One region of the Cytobacillus spongiae genome, then DNA from elsewhere that is predicted to be linked to it. Evidence: riboswitches for the same ligand, from Rfam matches in the RefSeq annotation. Region 1 holds a riboswitch; each other region holds the start of a gene.
What was found. A riboswitch is a leader RNA that binds a small molecule or an ion and turns the genes downstream of it on or off. The one in region 1 is predicted to bind S-adenosylmethionine.

Region 2: another riboswitch for S-adenosylmethionine. It lies ahead of LS684_RS22740 (YezD family protein); the one in region 1 lies ahead of metK (methionine adenosyltransferase).
Region 3: another riboswitch for S-adenosylmethionine. It lies ahead of LS684_RS21410 (methionine biosynthesis PLP-dependent protein); the one in region 1 lies ahead of metK (methionine adenosyltransferase).
Region 4: another riboswitch for S-adenosylmethionine. It lies ahead of LS684_RS03765 (methionine ABC transporter ATP-binding protein); the one in region 1 lies ahead of metK (methionine adenosyltransferase).

The regions. Positions count from the first base shown of each region.
Region 1 covers NZ_CP089997.1:3,322,612-3,327,642, forward strand. Annotated here, with positions in the region: gene asnB (asparagine synthase (glutamine-hydrolyzing)) at 1-1,487, opposite strand, end outside; gene metK (methionine adenosyltransferase) at 2,040-3,239, opposite strand; SAM riboswitch class I at 3,556-3,733, opposite strand; gene LS684_RS16755 (thiol-disulfide oxidoreductase DCC family protein) at 3,892-4,266, opposite strand; gene pckA (phosphoenolpyruvate carboxykinase (ATP)) at 4,475-5,031, shown strand, end outside.
Region 2 covers NZ_CP089998.1:444,336-449,366, forward strand. Annotated here, with positions in the region: gene sat (sulfate adenylyltransferase) at 1-1,026, opposite strand, end outside; gene cysP (sulfate permease) at 1,070-2,134, opposite strand; gene LS684_RS22735 (phosphoadenylyl-sulfate reductase) at 2,150-2,848, opposite strand; gene LS684_RS22740 (YezD family protein) at 2,952-3,107, opposite strand; SAM riboswitch class I at 3,192-3,297, opposite strand; gene LS684_RS22745 (MaoC/PaaZ C-terminal domain-containing protein) at 3,453-3,860, opposite strand; gene LS684_RS22750 (MaoC family dehydratase N-terminal domain-containing protein) at 3,857-4,306, opposite strand; gene fabG (3-oxoacyl-ACP reductase FabG) at 4,322-5,031, opposite strand, start outside.
Region 3 covers NZ_CP089998.1:182,230-187,260, forward strand. Annotated here, with positions in the region: gene LS684_RS21405 (tryptophan--tRNA ligase) at 22-1,020, shown strand; SAM riboswitch class I at 1,144-1,253, shown strand; gene LS684_RS21410 (methionine biosynthesis PLP-dependent protein) at 1,344-2,465, shown strand; gene metC (cystathionine beta-lyase) at 2,458-3,642, shown strand; gene LS684_RS21420 (bifunctional homocysteine S-methyltransferase/methylenetetrahydrofolate reductase) at 3,660-5,031, shown strand, end outside.
Region 4 covers NZ_CP089997.1:717,173-722,203, reverse strand. Annotated here, with positions in the region: gene LS684_RS03770 (methionine ABC transporter permease) at 1-484, opposite strand, end outside; gene LS684_RS03765 (methionine ABC transporter ATP-binding protein) at 474-1,505, opposite strand; SAM riboswitch class I at 1,649-1,756, opposite strand; SAM riboswitch class I at 1,895-2,000, opposite strand; gene LS684_RS03760 (GGDEF domain-containing protein) at 2,233-3,297, shown strand; gene LS684_RS03755 (VanW family protein) at 3,357-4,319, opposite strand.

The DNA.
Region 1 (5,031 bases):
AGCTCTAAGGAATGAGCCATCGTCATTTTATCCGCCTTTAATAGAATGTCTCCACGCATCCACGTATGAATGTCAATATATTGCATACGGTCAACTGGATCATACCCTTTGCTTTCAGCATAAAGCGGCTTCGTAATGTCCTTATAATTCAGTCCGTCACGATATACGTTTAATAGTGAGCGTTTTTCTTCTTCAGAGAACATCTTGGCATTCCCAATGTATCGTTCTTCCATCGGAGTGACTCCACGCTCAATAAAGCTCTTTCCTTTCATTCCTTCTGGCATCACTTGCGCCATGAATTTTAGGAAGTTTTTTACGATGCTTGGCATTCTGTTAAAAACCTCTAAAGATTGTGGTTCACGATAAATGTTATAGCCACCAAAAAGCTCATCTGCCCCTTCTCCAGAAAGCACAACAGTTACATGCTTACGTGCTTCTTTCGCTACAAAATAAAGAGGTACACAGGCAGGATCGGCTAATGGATCGTCCATATGCCACATAATCTTTGGAATTTCATTCATATATTCTTGAGGTGTAATTACATGACTAATGTTTTCGACCCCAAGTTTCTCCGCTGTTTCCTTTGCTACGTCAATTTCACTAAATCCGTTTCTTTCAAACCCGACAGAAAACGTCTTAATGGCAGGATGAAATTCCTTCGCAATAGAAGCTATAATAGAGGAATCAATACCACCTGATAGAAATGAACCTACAGGCACATCACTTCGCATATGAATATTAACTGAATCAAACAATACGTCTTTGATTTCTTTAATGAAGGTTTCCTCAGATTTTTGTACCGGTTTAAAAGAAGCTTTCCAATAACGATTTACTTCCATCGGACCACCAATTTTTTTCGTGAAATAATGACCCGGCTCTAGCTTTTGAATTCCATCTGTCATCGTATATGGTTCAGGAACAAATTGATAGGTTAAATAATGCTGCAGAGAATCATAGTTGATCACTTCATTTTCTAATGCCAAAAGGATACTTTTCTTCTCTGATCCGAAGAAAGTCTTTTCTCCATCATCATAATAGAAAAACGGTTTAATCCCGAATGGATCTCTAGCTCCATAAAGAGTTTGCTCCTGTTTATCCCAAATGACAAATGCAAACATTCCTCGAAGCTTCTCAACTGCTTTCTCGCGTAAATGGCTGAATAGCGCAATAATGACTTCTGTATCTGAGCTAGTTTCAAAATTTAATCCTTCGTTAAGTAGCTCTTCACGTAGCTCCACGTAATTATAGATTTCTCCGTTAAAGATAATCCAATAACGTTCATTTTCATATGTCAATGGTTGGTGTCCACTTTCAATGTCAATGATGCTAAGCCTGCGAAAGCCAAATTGGATATGGTCATCGTAAAAATATCCATCATCGTCAGGTCCACGATGAGTAATTATATCATTCATATTTTTAAATACATGTCTTTGATTATCTTGAAAGTTCTGTGCCTTTTCATGTACACAACCAATAAATCCACACATTATGTACGTCACCTACTCCATTTCTATTATGTAATAATCTATTTGAAACTCAGATGTTTTCACATACATTGTTGTTTTTGAAATATGGGCCGTTTTCTGCTCCAGGATACTCGCTTGCAGCGAGGAGTGCGGTGAGTATCCTCGGTTTCGCCTGTGGGGTCTCACCTGTCCCACTGCTCTTGCAGGCGTCTCGCATCCACTCGCTCCAAACTGCTAGCCTTCATATGAAGAAAGGAATCTTACCTCATATTAAACAACAAGCTTTTAGAATATAGCCTTTTAATAAGATCTATTTGATTAACAAAAATATCCTTATTAAATAGAGTTTTTCCTCACAACAAGCTTTTCTAAAACAGGATAAACTTAATGGCATATCAATAAAACATACCTACTAATACTACCATTAATTATTTTATAATTGCACGGTTAAACTGAAAAAACAATAGGAAATATTAAGGGGATTCCCTTATAGGATCATTTATATATAGAGACGATATGAAAAAGACGGAAGTTACATGGATGTAACTTCCGTCTTTTTCATTTTGTTAGAGATTATACATTCGCTTGTTCGCGCAATGCATCAGCTTTGTCTGTAGCTTCCCATGGAAGGTCAAGATCATTGCGTCCAAAGTGTCCATAAGCAGCCGTTTGCTTATAAATCGGGCGACGTAGATCTAACATATTGATAATCCCTGCTGGACGAAGATCAAAGTTACTACGTACTAGATCTACTAATACATCTTCACTTACCTTTCCAGTGCCAAAAGTATCAACGGAAATAGATACAGGCTGTGCTACACCAATTGCATAAGCTAATTGTACTTCTACTTTATCTGCTAACTTAGCCGCTACAAGATTCTTTGCTACATAGCGAGCTGCATATGCTGCAGAGCGGTCTACTTTTGTAGGATCCTTACCAGAGAATGCTCCTCCACCGTGACGAGCGTATCCACCGTAAGTATCAACAATAATTTTACGGCCAGTTAAACCAGCATCCCCTTGTGGTCCCCCAATAACAAAACGACCAGTAGGATTGATGAAGTATTTAGTGTTTTCATCAATTAGTTCTTTTGGTACAACTGGATTAATAACATGTTCTTTTAAATTACGCTGGATTTGTTCCAGGCTAATTTCTGGATGATGTTGAGTTGAAATAACAATCGTATCAATACGAACTGGCTTGTCATTTTCATCGTACTCAACTGTTACTTGCGTTTTACCATCAGGACGCAGGTATGGAAGAATTTCTTCTTTACGTACTTCAGTTAAACGACGAGAAAGCTTATGAGCTAATGAGATTGGAAGAGGCATAAGCTCTTTTGTTTCATTACAAGCAAAACCAAACATTAATCCTTGATCCCCAGCTCCAATTGCTTCGATTTGCTCATCAGTCATTAAGCCTTCGCGAGCTTCTAACGCTTGGTCAACCCCCATAGCAATATCAGGAGATTGCTCATCAATAGAAGTTAAGACCGCACATGTTTCTGCATCAAAACCATATTTTGCACGAGTATACCCAATTTCTTTCACTGTTTCACGAACGATCTTTGGAATATCTACGTATGTAGAGGTAGTAATTTCACCAGCAACAAGTACAAGACCAGTTGTTACCGATGTTTCTGCCGCAACACGAGCATTGGCATCCTTAGCTAAAATTGCATCTAAAATCGCATCTGAAATTTGGTCACAGATTTTATCTGGATGACCTTCAGTAACTGACTCAGAAGTAAACAAACGACGTTTCGTTGACATCTGATTTCCTCCTTATATAAGAAAATAGCGAGGTTATCCTTTTGGCAAAAGATCAACCGCATATTTAACCTCAAGGTTGATACGGTACTCATTCCCTAAGTAATAAGAACAGCTTACTCCCACATTTCATTACGGTTATGGTTACTCTATACCTTATGAAGTGGTCTGGTAAACTTGGAGTTTTTATTAGGTTTTGGAATTCAAGATGAATTATTCATAAATATCCGATAGAAACTCCAGTCAAGATCATTTTAAACATAAAAAAACCTTCCCTATATAGAGGAAAGGTTGTTAGCAAAATGATTTGCGCCTTTCACTCTTATCGTTCAAGGATCGTGTCCTTGCGCAGATTTAGCACCTTTGCTCAAAAATAAAAGAGTTCTAAGAAGTCACGGCAAATTACTCTTGCCGTATGTGTTTGAATTCTTTAAGATCTTTGATAGCAGGTTGCTGGGTTTCATAGGGTCTGTCCCTCCACCAGCTCAGGATAAGAGAGTATCCGTTCAAGGAAAAATCATATCGTATCACATCGGATAATGTCAATGTTTTTTCAAAAATACTTTCAATTTACTCTTTTATTAGCATTTTGTATGTTATGGAATAAGTGAACCATCTGCTCCTGCCAAAATAGGAAGAATAGCTAAAGCAACTCTTATAAAGAGCATGATCCATCCTCACATTTACGTTTAAGGAAACGATGACGATTTTTTGCAATAAGTTTATAAGCCGGGACACCTATAAGAGGAACAAATGGGATGTATAATAAGGTAGCGATTATTGTAAATACAGGAGAAGTCAACAATAACCTCCGCACAGCATAAAACCCTTTTACTATTTTTTGATTCGGTAATATTATATGAAGCTCTTTTCTGAGATCTTCTTTAGTGAATGGAAATGACTTGTTTAAGCGCTCATACGTTTGCAGAGACACCCACTCTACTTTATTCAAACGATCCAATCGACGAAAGAGTTTTTTAGATTCTTGGCAAAGAGCACATGTTTCATCATATAGGGCAAGTATTTTCATCTCATCAGTCCCATTGTTAAATATTTGGAATATACATATAAATACACATTGTGGGGGTTAGACAGGAAATGTAATATATATTTTGAAAATTGATTGAACAAAAAACTTTTTTTGAATTAGTATAGACTAATTGTTTAAATGTGTTATACTAATTTAGAGATGTAATCACTTTCAAAAATACTATTGAAAAAAGGAAGGTATTCATCAGATGAATTCTGTAAGCATATCTAGTGAATTAACTGAGTTATTAAAAGGCAATAACATTCAAATGCATTTATCAGTGCCACAGCTAGTGGAAAAGGTTTTAACACGTGAAGAGGGTGTTTTAACATCTACTGGAGCTGTACGTGCTACAACTGGTAAATATACAGGTCGCTCCCCTAAGGATAAATATATCGTAGAAGAAGCTTCAATTAAAGATAAAATTGATTGGGGTTCTGTTAATCAACCTATATCTGAAGAAGTATTTAACAACTTATATAATAAAGTAATAAACTACCTTGCCCAAAAAGATGAAGTATTTGTTTTCAAAGGATTTGCTGGTGCAGATAAAAAATATCAACTTCCAATCCAAGTCATTAATGAATATGCATGGCATAACCTTTTTGCGCATCAACTTTTCATCCGTCCAACAGAAGAAGAACTATTGGATCATGAAACGAAGTTCACTGTTATCTCTGCTCCAAATTTCAAAGCGGATCCTTCCGTTGATGGAACGAACTCTGAAACTTTTATCATGGTATCATTTGAGCGTCGTACCGTTTT
Region 2 (5,031 bases), on a different replicon from region 1:
TGAAAGGATGACGCGGTGTTCTTTTTCATGAGGACATGTCTTTGTCGTCGCCATTCCTTCACATTTCTTACAATAGAAGCTATGCTCGAAGCAGAGCGGTATGATCCCGATTTCTTCCTCACTGAACTGATCAAATATTTTCTGAGCATCATAGGTTCCGTAATAATCACCGACACCTGCATGATCTCTTCCGACAATAAAATGAGTGCAGCCATAGTTTTTTCGTACTAACGCATGAAAGATGGCTTCTTTTGGTCCTGCATATCTCATGGCTGCAGGAAAGACTCCCAGAAATACTCGGTCATCCGGGTAATAGCTCTTTAGTAAAACTTCATAACTTTCCATGCGGATCTCCGCTGAAATATCATCTGCCTTGGTTTCACCCACTAATGGGTTCAAAAACAAGGCATCCACCGTTTCCAAAGCGGTTTTTTGAATGTACTCATGTGCCCTGTGAACAGGGTTTCTCGTTTGAAAACCGACAACCGTTTTCCACCCCTTTTCCTGGAACAGCTTTCGTGTTTCATCAGGATCAAATGTATACTTCTGAAAAGGCTTAGTCAGTCTCTTAAGCAAGGTGACCTTGCCTCCTATATACACTTCCCCCCGCTGGAATAATTTCTTTACGCCAGGATGTTCTTCATCGTCCGTTCCGTATACTAGAAGGGCTTCTTTTAGTTTATCGGGTACATACACATCCTCTACGTCAATGAGCCCATACGTTTCTCCTTTATATACGAGCCTGCTCTTTACCCCTATCTTTACGGAACCAGCTCGATCTCTATCAAGGGGAAGGGTAATAGGGATACTCCAAACACACCCGCTTTCAAGCCGCAATGTTTCTACAACGCTCTTATAATCTGCTTCTGTCAGGAATCCGTCTATTGGACTGTAAGCACCAATCGCAATGAGTTCCAAATCACTTACTGCGATTTCATCCAGTGGGATTTCCTGTTGAACGTCCTCGAATGATTCTTTAGGTAGATAGGATTGAACCAGTACTCCACCGTGGGGTTGTAAACTCATTCTCCATTACCTCCTTAACATATTGATTTAATCGGAATTAAATTTATATACCGCCTCCATCTTCGTGGACGGACCGCCTTTCTTCACTCATGACCCGCATGAGGGAGAGTGCCCCCACAGTGGCAATGATGACACTCAAAGGAACAACGATTGAGTAGACATCACTATGGATAAAAATTTTAACCAAAAAATATGAAATACTGAGGGAAATCAGTGGAGAAACCACCCAAATTTTTACGATTTTCTTTACAATCTTCTTTTGCAGCATACGTTTACCGTTTTTAGCCATTCCAAGACCGATGATGGAAGAGGACGTAACCTGCGTTAGAGGGATCGGCAATCCATAGAGTGAGCTCAACATAACGAGGAATGCTCCTGTGGATGAAATGACGATTCCTTCTGCTTTAGAGTATTGCGTGATCTTCTTTCCATTTGTCTCCACCACCTTTTTTCCCAGTAAAATGGCTCCCAGTGCAACAAATAAACCACCAATCAAGATCCCCCTTGAAGGTGAGAGTAACCCCGCACCCACCAGAGGTCCCACAGCGTTTGCCACGTTATTCATCCCTGCTGAGAAAGCTTCAAAGAATCCGGCGGTAATCAAAAGGTAAGCAAGCCACCTTTTTTCAAATTGATACCCTCGCTTTTCAAGTCCAGCTAAACCTATACCGAAAAGCCATGTAACCCCAAATGCGACAACCGGGACAATCACCCAGAATGACATGATGGTGATCAGAGACTTTACATAAAGAACCTGATAGGCTACCCCCACTCCTACAACCGCCCCTACTGTGACTTCGCTGGTGGATAACGGAATGCCGATTACATTCGCCAGGAACAAAGAACTCGTCGCCGATAACAAAATGATGATGACGATTTTAATCGACAATACATTTTGTGGAATGATCCCTGAACTGATGGTCTTTACTACCTCTCCTCCCCCCAGGACCGCTCCGCTCAGGACACCGGCGGCACATATCCATAATGCTGTCCTGATGTTCTTTATCGCTCCCGCACCATATGCAACGCCCATCGATGCTGCCGCTCCACTGGCACCGATATTCATAGCAAAAAACAAGCTGATGATGAGGGCCGAAATTTCAAGCAAAGGTGTTCCCCCTTTTTAATGAAGGCCGCATTCCGTCTTCCCCTTCCCCTTCCATCTTCCGGAGCGAAGATCATTCATATCGATGGCCGGTGCTGTGCAGTGGAAGCAGCCTATGCTCGGATACCCTTGATCATGGAGGGGATTATAGGACAGGTTATGTTTATGGGCATACCTCCAAATCTCCTTCCAAGTCCAGTGAATCAGTGGGCAGATCTTAACGGATTGAAATTTATCATCTTTATTAATGAATTCAACGTCAGCCCTCGTCGAAGATTGTTCCCTTCTTAACCCTGATATCCAGGCATTCCCTTTGGATAAGGTTTCTTTCAATGGGTCAAGCTTTCGAATTTGACAACACATGTTCGGGTGTTTCTCCCATAGCTTATCCCCATATACATCTGCCTGCTCTTTGATAGTCAGACTGGGCGTTTTCATGAGTATGTTCAGCCCCGGATAAGTGTCCTTCACTTTTTCAATGATTTCATACGTTTCCTTGAAATGAACGCCTGTATCCAGGAAAACAATGGTGGCAAGGGGTTGTACTTTGGATATGAGGTCAATGAGTACAATGCCCTCAATCCCGAAACTACACGCATACACTACACTTTCACCGTAATGGTTATAGGCCCATTTCAGGACGTGCAATGCCCCTTTATAGACCGGATCCACTTCAAAATCCAAGGTTGGTTGTTTCCAAGTTTCATAGGTTAACATGATACACACCTTTCCCTGATGCTTATCCAACTAAAAAGAGGCGATAACAAGATAAAGGGGATCCCCTTTATCCAGCTATGCGCCTCTAGTTTGTCTAGTCAGCTTATTTAATTCGGACTTTCTCATTTTTCTCTAATTGAATGACTTTACCATTCTGAACCACGATGGTTATCGATCCGAAATTCATCGTTTTCAACATAGAAGTGATTTTGTCCACGACTGCCTCATACCCAGCTTCATGATTATTATCGTTCGCCACATGATCCCCCCAATTTTCATCTTATCCAGAAAAAAATCAAGAAAAAAACAACCCCCCATTTTGGAAAGTTGTTCAGGTAAGTTTACCTTATCTTCCAAAATGACTTTACATTTTGCTGGAATTAGCACCTTACAATACGTAGGTTGCTGGGCTTCACAGGGCCAGATCCCTCCACCTCTCTGGATAAGAGTTATTCTTTTTAATATTCTAAATAATATCACACTTCTAGGGAAAGTCAACCCGAGTTTTTCTATCGGATTTATGTCTTTCTGCTTATTTTGTGGCAAAATTTCAATCCTACTTATCTTTATTCCTTTATTCGAAGCTTTACTACACTATATTTACTTAATGACGATAAAACTGAAATGTCAGTTTCCCGTCGATCACTTTCTTTTCGTCTTGATTTATGGCTGAAACGTTAAAACGTGCATGATCGATCCCTGTTTCAACTACTTCTGCTCTTAAGGTAATCACGTCGTGGAGGAAGACCATTCCTTTAAACCGTACTGAATACTCCCTCATATATCCTTCTTCATAGTAATCACTGAAAAGCTTGGACAGATTGCCCATTGTCCACATTCCGTGGGCAATGATTCCACGGAGACCAAGTTTACGTGCTTCTTCATCTATTGTATGAATGGGGTTATAATCCCCCGAAGCCCCTGCATATTTGATCAGGTCGATTCTCGTAACAGGTTCTAACTCAACTTCGGGAAGAAATTCACCGATACGATAGGACGATAGTACAGTCATTTTCCTAACCTCTCCCTTACTGCTTCTGTGATGATGACAATGGATTCCGCCGTAAAAATCCTGATCCCTGCCTGATCTTCACCAATGTCTTCTATCACAAGGAAACCTAATGTTCCATCCGAGCCTTTACGTTCATAGTAATCTTTTATTTCGGTATGACAGTGAATACGTTCACCAACTTTAAGTGGTCTTTTATAGTGAAAAGTTTGTTCCCCATGGATTAACCCGATGTTTGGAAGATGAAACCCTTCAATCGTTCCAAAATCAAACACACGGGGAAATGTAGGGGGAGCGATATTGTCCTTGTAACGAGATCGTTTACCTGCTTTTTCATCAACATATAGAGGGTGGGGATCTTTGATGGCTTCTGCGAATTTCCGCACCGCCCCTCTCTCCACATCATTTGCTACGGATGTTGAACGCTTGCCTATATGAGATTGAAACATACCATTCTCCTCCTGTTAAGCTTTGGGACCTCCGGCTACGTAAAGCACTTGACCATTGACAAAAGATGACTTTTCATCTGCAAAAAACGCCACTGCATGTGCGATATCTTCCGGCTGTCCGCTTCTACCGACAGGAATCCCTTGAAGACTAGCCTCTACCAGCTGTTCAAACGTGATTCCGATTCGCTTTGCCGTCTCCCTGGTCATTTCTGTTTCAATAAAACCTGGAGCTACTGCATTCGTTGTGATTCCGAAAGGCCCCAACTCAATGGCAAGGGTTTTCGTTAACCCTTGTAACCCGGCTTTAGCCGTGGAGTAGTTTGCCTGTCCCCTATTCCCGAGTGCCGAGGTAGAAGAAATATTGATGATCCGTCCGAATTTTTTCTTCACCATATACCCTTGAACTGCTTTTGCCACATTAAACGAACCCTTCAAATGGACATCCATGACCGTCTGCCAGTCGTTGTCACTCATTTTAAATAGCAGGTTATCTCTGATGACCCCGGCATTATTGACGACAATATCAATGGAACCAAAGGTATCGACTACTTCCTTGACAGCCATCTCCACTTCCTGGGACTGAACTACATTCGCCACTTTTATATAAACATCATATTGTTCTAACTCCGCACCCACATTACTTAAAGCTTTTTCATTTACATCAAGGATGGCTACTTTTGCACCTTCTTCCGCAAAGAAACTGGCGATTGATTTCCCGATTCCTC
Region 3 (5,031 bases), on a different replicon from region 1:
TTTCGAGTGAGGTGAAGGGGTATGGGTAAAACAGTTCTGACGGGTATAAAACCTACTGGACAGATCCACTTGGGGAATTATATTGGAGCGATTAAACCTGCATTGCGTTTGGCAGAGAATGAATCATACCAGAAGGCATACTTTGTTGCAGACTATCATGGTCTTACCAAAATACACGATCAAAATCAATTGAAGGAACTTTCATACGGAGTCGCTGCAGCCTGGTTGGCTCTCGGCCTCGACCCTGATCGGGCAATCTTTTATCGTCAATCCGACATTCCTGAAATTTTTGAGTTAAGCTGGATTCTTTCCTGTTTTGCACCCAAGGGATTGATGAATCGTGCTCACGCTTACAAATCCCTTGCAGAGGGAAATCAACGTAGTGGAAAAGATGTAGATGCAGGAATCAACATGGGATTATTCACGTACCCCATATTAATGGCCGCTGATATTCTCCTCTTTCAATCAGAGTTGGTGCCTGTGGGGAAAGACCAGATACAACATGTTGAAATCGCACGTGACCTGGCTGAAAGCTTCAACAAACAATATGGAAAAATATTTACGATCCCAGAATATATCATTCAGGAAGAAACATCCGTTATACCTGGACTCGACGGACGTAAAATGAGCAAAAGCTATAATAATACGATTCCTTTGTTCGAGGAACCAAAAAAGCTTCAAAAACTGATCAATAAGATCAAGACTGATTCCATGCCGGCTGAAGAGCCTAAGGACCCTGACTCATCCGTCATTTTTGCCCTTTACAAAGAATTTGCCACCATCGAACAAACTGTAGAGATGAGAAGGAGATTTGAACAAGGGATAGGCTGGGGGGAAGCGAAGAAAGAGCTATTTGGAGTAATGAATTCCTTTATTGCAGAACCTCGCTTGAAATATGATGAACTGATAGCCAATCCCCGGAAGCTTGATGCTATCCTATACGATGGAGCAAAGAAAGCCAGAAAAAAAACGATTCCCTTTTTGAAAGAAATTAAAGAAAAAATCGGGATTTATCAGTAACTTAGAACCTGCTGGTGTGACCGATCATTATCATATATTTTCAGATAATTCATAATTCTCATTGACAATTAACATTCTTTGTTATAAGTTATGGGAAAGTTATTTTTCACACAATCATATAGTTTCTTATCAAGAGAGGTAGAGGGACTGGCCCGACGACACCTCAGCAACCAGCCGCAGTATCAGGTATGGTGCTAATTCCAGCAAGTTGATGTCAACTTGAACGATAAGAGGGAAAACGAATGTACAAAACCTTCTTATTTTTTAAGAAGGTTTTTTGTTTTTTTCTTTTCGATTTCAAGGAAGAAAAGGAGAGAAGAAAGTTGAAAAATCATATTGATACGTTACTGGTCCAGGCAGGAAACCGAAAAGATCCCGGTACGGGTGCCGTAAGCCTGCCTATTCATTTAACCACTGCCTATGCACATAAGGGGATCGGGGAATCGACAGGCTATGATTATTCAAGAACGGGTAATCCGACCCGTACTACATTAGAAGAAACTCTTGCAGAATTGGAGGAGGGGGAGAGGGGATTTGCCTTTAGTTCGGGGATGGCGGCCATCCAGGCCGTTTTGAACCTATTTGTGAGCGGGGATGAATTGATTGTGTCGAAAGATTTATACGGTGGCAGCTACCGATTATTCGTTCAGTATGAAGCACAATATGGGATCAAATGTCACTTTATTGATACAAGTGACATGGGGGCAATAAAGGGAAAGATATCTGCCGAGACCAGAGCCATTTTCCTTGAATCTCCTACCAATCCGTTAATGAATGAGGCGAGTATCTCAGAAGTAGCCGACATAGCAAAAGAAAGGGGGCTGCTTCTCATTGTCGACAATACCTTTTACACACCTGTGCTGCAGAAACCCATTACCAATGGGGCGGATATGGTGATTCACAGCGCTACGAAATATTTAGGGGGACACAATGATGTATTGGCTGGCATTGTGGTCGTAAATACAACAGATCTTGGTGAAAAGCTCTATACTATCCAAAACTCTATAGGTGCGGTGCTTGCCCCATTCGATTGTTGGCTCTTATTAAGGGGAATGAAAACCCTGAGTCTTCGCATGGCTCAGCATGAAAAAAATGCAAAGAGACTGGCAAAGTACCTTGAAGAGCATGAATGTGTAACGGATGTTTTATATCCAGGAAAGGGAGGAATGCTTTCTTTTCGTATTGCAAAAGAAGAATGGGTTGCCCCCTTCCTGAAACACTTGAAGGTCATTACATTTGCAGAAAGCCTGGGTGGAGTAGAAAGCTTCATCACTTATCCTGCTACGCAAACACATGCTGACATTCCTGAGGAAGAAAGAAAAAAGATAGGGATATGCAACAGACTCCTGCGATTTTCGGTGGGAATCGAATATATAGATGACCTTATTGAAGACTTGGAGAATGTGTTTCATCAATTGGAGAAAGAGGTGCTTACGTATGAGTAAAAAACCATTTTCACTTCAGACGTCACTCATTCATTCTCACGGGGTTGACAAAGAAACCGGTGCTGTTTCTACGCCGCTTCATCATGCTACCACCTTCCATCAACAGAATTTCGATCAGTATGGAACATATGATTACAGCCGTTCAGGTAATCCGACGCGGGAAACTGTAGAAGAAACGATTGCAGAATTAGAAGGAGGAATAAAAGGATTTGCCTTTTCATCGGGAATGGCAGCCATCTCAACAAGCTTTTTATTATTATCAAGCGGAGATCATGTTCTCGTATCTGAAGAAGTGTACGGCGGAACTTACAGAATGATTACAGAGGTACTTACCAAGTTTGGTATTGAATATTCATTTGTAAACATGAAGGACCTCCATGAGGTGGCTTGTGCAATAAAGCACAATACGAAAGTGATTTATATGGAAACTCCCTCAAACCCGCTTTTGAATATTACGGATATTGAAGGAGTGGTGAAGCTTGCCAAAGCGAATGGATGTTTAACATTTCTAGATAATACCTTTATGACCCCCCTTCTTCAAAGACCGATCAGTTTAGGGGTAGATGTTGTTCTTCACAGTGCGACGAAGTTTCTTGCCGGTCATAGTGACGTATTAGCAGGCCTTGCCGTAACGGGGAATATAGAGGTTGCAAACAAGCTTTCTTTCTTGCAAAACTCTTTCGGTGCAGTCCTCGGTGTCCAGGACTGCTGGCTGCTTCTGAGAGGTTTGAAAACACTGCATGTACGATTGAAGGAGTCATCAGAATCAGCTTTTAAAATAGCAAACTTCCTTGAGAAAAGAAAGGAAGTGGAAGAGGTGTATTACCCGGGCCTGAGTTTTCATCCTGGCCGCGAAATTCAAATACGACAAGCAGAAGGCCCTGGAGCCGTTCTTTCCTTCAGGTTAAAGGGGGAGAATGAGGTGAAGCAGTTCATTCAAAATGTCACCATTCCTGTCTTCGCAGTGAGCCTTGGGGCAGTAGAGTCGATTCTTTCCTATCCATCCAGAATGTCACATGCTTCCATGCCAAAAGACGAAAGAGAGCGAAGGGGGATTACAGATGGTTTACTACGATTATCTGTTGGACTTGAACACGTGGATGAACTCATAAAGGATCTTCAAAACGGGCTGGACAGTATAAAGGAAAACAAAGGGATTAGTGTGATAAATCTATAATAAAAGGAGGGGAAGCCATGAAGCCGTTACTGGAAGAATTGAAAGAAAGAATCTTAATTGCAGATGGGGCAATCGGAACATTGCTGTATTCATATGGAGTGGACAGATGCTTTGAAGAATTGAATCTATCCCATCCTAATGAAGTGTTAAAGGTCCATAAAGAATATACTGATGCTGGAGCGGATATCATTCAGACCAATACGTACGGAGCCAATTATCAGAAACTTTCCAGATACGGTTTGGAAGATTCAGTGAAGGAAATCAACACTGCTGCAGTGCGACTGGCGCGAAAAGCTGCGGGTATTGATACCTATGTTCTCGGTACCATCGGGGGGATCAGGGCAATCAAACAAAATGTGACGTTAGAAGAAATCAAAAGGAGCTTTCGTGAACAGCTATATTGTTTATTGTTAGAGGGAGTGGATGGCATCCTTCTTGAAACGTATTATGATTTCGAGGAATTAACGACGGTCCTGAATATCGCAAAGCGGGAAACCGATGTTCCTGTCATTGCACAGGTCTCCCTCCATGAAACAGGAGTGCTTCAAAATGGTCTGGAGGTAAAAGATGCCCTTCAACAACTGGAATTATTGGGAGCGGATCTTGTAGGGATCAATTGCCGTATGGGTCCATTTCATATGGTAAACTCCTTAGAATCAGTCCCCCTTCCTAAAAGAGCATTTATCTCCGTCTATCCCAACGCCAGTCTCCCAAATTATGAAGAAGGACGGTTCTATTACTCTGCTGAACCGGATTACTTCGGGGATATAAGCAATGAATTGAGAATGCAGGGTGCAAGGCTTATCGGGGGGTGCTGTGGAACGACTCCCGATCACATCCGATCAGTTGCTGCCCGGCTGAAAAGCAGGGAACCTGTGAAACAAAAAGAGGTGAAAAAGAAAGAAATCGTTCAGTTATCATCTCCGACTATCAAAGGGAGCCTGTTGCATACGAAGGTAAAAGAAAAGAAAACCATCATCGTTGAACTCGATCCTCCTAAACATTTGGATACCAAGCTGTTTTTTCAAGGCGCTGAGGCCCTTAAGGGAGCTGGAATCGATGCAATCACCCTTGCTGATAACCCCTTGGCATCACCACGTATAGGAAATGACGCGATCGGCAGCCTTGTCCAATCAAGATTTGACCTCACCCCATTAGTCCACATTACTTGCCGGGATCGGAACCTGATTGGACTTCAGTCTCACCTAATGGGTTTACACACGTTAGGGATTCACAATATATTAGCGATAACGGGTGATCCCGCCAAGATTGGTGATTTTCCAGGGGCTGCATCAGTATATGACCTGTCGTCCCTTGAACTTATCGAATTAATCAAGCAGAACAATGAAGGCATATCGTTTTCAGGTAAATCACTCCGTGAGCGTACTC
Region 4 (5,031 bases), 1.5 Mb from region 1:
TAGCAGATGCACCAACAAGACCGACAGTTGCTATTGTAATGGACAGCACGAGTGAGCTTAGTGCCTCTGGTATGAGAAATCGAACAATGATTTGCCAAGGTGTAGCTCCCATCGCCTCTGCTGCTTCAATTACCCCAGGGTCAACCTCTAATAGGGAATTTTCAATTAATCTAGCAATATACGGCCCTGCATAAAATACAAGCGGAACCACAGCAGCTGCAGTACCAATCGAAGTTCCGACGATAAGTCGAGTAATTGGAATAATTGCCACCATCAAAATAATGAAGGGCACAGAACGAAAAATGTTAATTATTCCATTTAAACAATTGAACACAACCTTATTTTCAAGAAGATGTCCCTTTCTCGTTACAACGAGTAGAATCCCGAGTGGCAAGCCCAATAAGGTGGAGAATAACAGGGATGCAGCTACCATTTGAATTGTTTCAAGAAGGGCATCGATAATTTGTTGCTGATCAACTAGCATGTGTGGTCACTTCCTTTATTAAAACTTCTTGCTGATTGATGTACATTAGTGCTCGATTGATTTCTTTCTCCTCCCCTTGAAATTCCACAATTAAATTGCCATATGGAATCCCTTGAAGCTCTGTAATATTCCCAAAAAGAACATTTACGTGAAGATCAAACTTCTTGGCTAGTTTGGAAAAAAGAGGCTCACCCGCCGATTCTCCTACAAAGTGAATTCGGTACACTCTCTGTATTCCTTCTACATTTTCAACCAATCTCTTCACCGCCTCTGGTAATTGATCATTCATCACAGAGCTAACAAAGCTTCGGGCTGTTTCTGTTTTAGGAGAAGAGAACACTTGAAAGACTGTTCCTTCTTCAATAATCTTGCCTCCTTCAATCACTGCTACCCGATTGCAGATCTCTCGGATGACAGACATTTCATGGGTAATGATAAGGATGGTAATTTTATATTCCTCATTGATTTTTTTCAGAAGCTGTAGAATCGCACGAGTCGTTTGGGGATCGAGGGCTGATGTCGCTTCATCACATAATAGAATCGATGGCTTTGTTGCTAGTGCCCTCGCAATTCCAACTCGCTGCTTTTGCCCTCCAGAAAGCTGATCCGGGTAATTATTTGCCTTTTCATTTAGACCGACAAATTCCAGTAGCTCCATTACCCTTGTTGTAATCTCCTGCTTGGAAACTTTCGCCAAGCGAAGAGGGATCGCCACATTGTCAAAAACCGTTTTCGAATTGAGGAGATTAAAGTGTTGAAAAATCATCCCAATATCTTTCTTCGCTTCTCTCACCTGTTTGGTCGATAACGATAGTAAATCTTTCCCATCGACGATCACCTTCCCACTCGTCGGTCGTTCAAGTAAGTTGACGCAGCGAATTAACGAGCTTTTCCCTGCTCCACTAAATCCAATAACACCAAAGATATCCCCCTTCTTGATATGAAGGTCCACTCCATTTAACGCGTGAACCTGTTCTCCGCTACTTTCATATACTTTTCGAACATCCTGAAATAAAATCATCGTTTGTCACTCCTTTTTCATTTTTTATTAAACAGGGATGATACTTTTTCTGATTTTGAATGAGTTACTGTCATGATTAACTGTAAAATGTACCAACAAAAAACCCTCTTCAGACAAGAAGAGGGGTCTACATTGTAGAGCTCTTCTTATCTTTACAAGCTATATCGCTTGCTGGATTTGGCACAGTACTAATTATTAGTCCGCTGCCGAGGCTTCATTGGGCCATTTCCCTCTACCTCTCTTGATAAGAAATACATTATTAACCTATCGGATTACTATGTTTTAATATAAAAAAGACTCTTGTTTTCAATCTCCTTTCCTTTTTTCAGGAATGAAAAAAACCTCTTCTCGATAAGAAGAGGTTCACCTAAACATATGTATGTTTCCTCTTCTTATCTTTCAAGTCATATGACTTGCTGGATTTGGCACAGTACTTGTAATCAGTCCGCTGCCGAGGTTTCATTGGGCCAGTCCCTCTACCTCTCTCGATAAGAATCACGATTTTTATTCAATTATTTCCTGTGAGATACACTTTACAATGATTCGTTAACTGTGTCAATTCTTATTTTTATTTTTTTCGAAGGTGTGCTGTAAGTATCCTTTCATTCGCTAATTGAAAAAAATGATAAAATATTCTGCTAAATACCCATTATTCCGGTAATTTATGGTAATATAAATTGGTGCTTTTTTCTAAATTTTGAACTTCTAGAGAGAGGAAGTCATCCCATTGATACAGTCTGTGTTATCCAACTTTGCTCTTTTGTTATTGTTGCACTTATGTATTAATATGATTTTCCATTACAAGCCATGTATTCCGAAAAGAGCCGGGGAATTTCTAATCATTTTCTTCGGTATAGCTGCGACGATTTCTATGTTCTACTTACCGATTCGCTTTGAGGAATATTTTCTCGATTTACGGCTCATCCCATTATTATTTTTAGCCATTATGAGAGGATGGAATACAGCCCTTCCTGTCTTATTTGTTGCTTCGATTTGGCGGCTGATTATGGGAGGTCCTGGAGCAGTCCCAGGAACCCTATTTGGTATGATTTTCCCTACAATCGTTGGCCTTTATTTTTTTCAAGGGGAAACTCCCCGCTACCATTTTAAGAAGATTGCGATCGCAACGACTATTGCATGGATTTTATCTGATTTCCCAACACTTTTCTTTTTTTCACTATCTGTGGATGAAGCTCTTCAGCTTTTAACTTTTCGATATGTTTCAATTATAGGTTCATCCTTTATCTTTTATATCTTTATTATTAACGGCATTCAACAAGAGGACCAGCGGCAACGATTAAACCAATTAGCTGATTTCGACCCGTTAACAGGACTCTATAACAAGCGAAAATTTCTTGAAGTCATGTCAGAACAAATCAGTCAAAACCCAAATAACCCTTACTTTCTCGCCTTGCTAGATCTAGACTTTTTTAAAGAAATCAATGACAAGTTTGGCCATCTAACAGGTGATCGTGTACTGATTCAATTTGCCCAGTATCTTAGGCAAAAGCAGACTGACCATATCATGTTCGCACGCTATGGCGGAGAAGAATTCATTGCATTTTGTAGCGGAGATTCGTTAGAAGAAACGGCTTATTACTTTAATGAACTCAGAAGGCATCTACTTCTTGAAAAGTTCAGCTCAGCGTCTGGAGAGATCACTCCAAGCATTTCTGTTTCAATCGGTATATGTCCATTTTATCCAGCCAAAGATGTTCACCAGCAAATTGATGTAGCAGATCAACTCCTATACGAGGCAAAAAGATTGGGAAGAAATCGAGTGTGCTACTAGATGTCCTCACTATTGAAAAGGCATTCAGACGAACTTAAGTCTGAATGCCTTTTTTCGATTTATAACGGGCGTTTGGATCTGACTTCAACCGTAATAGATCCTCCATTTGTGTATGCTTTTAACAGGAAGGGAACTCCTGTCGTATTCTGAAATTGGAAGTCGACTCCTCCCCACGAAACCGTAGCATCTCTCCCTTTAGGTACATACCCCACACCGAGTGAATGATGATGCCTTTCAATATAGCTAACTCCCACTTGGTCAATTGCATTGAATAGAGTAGAAGAAGTCTGGCAGATTCCTCCTCCTATGCCATCAACAAGTTTTTTGTTCACAATTTCCTTCGCTGGCTGATAGCCATGTGCGGCATCACTTGGTCCAATCGTTGTATTAAACGAAAAAATATCTTCTACGCCAATAATTGTATTGTTAATCGAATTAGCAGACAGCTGAATATTAGTCGTTCTTCCCGCTACCACCGGGTCAAAATACGTCGTATAGCTGGCAAGAATTAGATCGTCTAGAGCCGGTACTTCTTCAGGGTCATAGCCACTTTCGGTCACATAAACAGGAAGTTCAACGACTCCACCATTTTGCGAGGCTTCCATAATTCTTTCAACAAGCTCTGTCTCCTCAAGAATAATCTTCGGCTGACCTTTTCTAATTTGTCCTGCTTGATCTATTTTATCAAGGACCATCCTTTGATCATAGCCCCTCTGGTTTCCGTCTCCTCTTGCTAACTCGCGTGCCCACTGTTCGATTTCCATCTGAAACATTTCAGGCTGATTGTAATAATCCATTTCCTTCGGTACAATCTCGCGAATCACCTCCTGCGTGCTCGGGTCTACAACTTTCACAACAACTGGGAGCTCCTTTTCAGCTACCTCATGCTTGCTAACCGCATGTGTTTGTATATTCTCCTCCATTTCGCTCGCATTCCCTGTTTCCTTTGATGCTTTGTCAGAACAACCTACTAACCAAACCAAACTAGCAAACAAGCAAATAGACACCAATTGCTTAAACATTTTTCAAGTCCCCCAACTTTTTTCTAGATATTTTCCAATCTATGTCTCTTACATGCTATTCAAGCCAGCTTATCTATATGCGGCCTCTAGCCCTGTTTAGTAGCTGATTATTTCAATAGATGGACCAGTTGGAGGGGAGTGATCTGCTAAAAGGGAACGAATTTTAGGTGTCTGCGGGCAAATGCTCGTAAAAGGGAGCGTTTGCTCCCTTTTTGGCTCAGGGCAAATTTGGTTGCATGAGCCAGTCTTCTTCAGAAAGCCAGCTTATCTCTTTAAACAATAATTTGATTGTTGATCTTTTCGGTAAAAACCGTAATTAAAGAAGTTTTTTTACTCTGGAAAGCTGTAAAAGGAGCGAAAATCCGCCTTGTCCGAGCGATAATTGGTCGAACGCGAGCGAAACCTAGTCGATTAGGAGCGAAATAGCTGAAAAGTGAGCGATTTTTGGGTATCTGTGAGCGAACGCTCATAATAGGAGCGTTCGCTCACTTTTTGGCTCAGGTCAAATTTCGTGGCAAGAGCCAAACTCTTCGTGGCGTAAACCAAACTCTTTGCGGCATGAACCAGACTTCGTCACAAAGTCAGCTACTTTGACCCCAACCTCAATTCTAGGTCCTAACTCACATTCTAACCCCAAGCACACACTACAGCTCCTAAATACAACGACCACGCACAAAAAAAAAGCTGCCCACCCAGCAAGAACTGAGCAGGC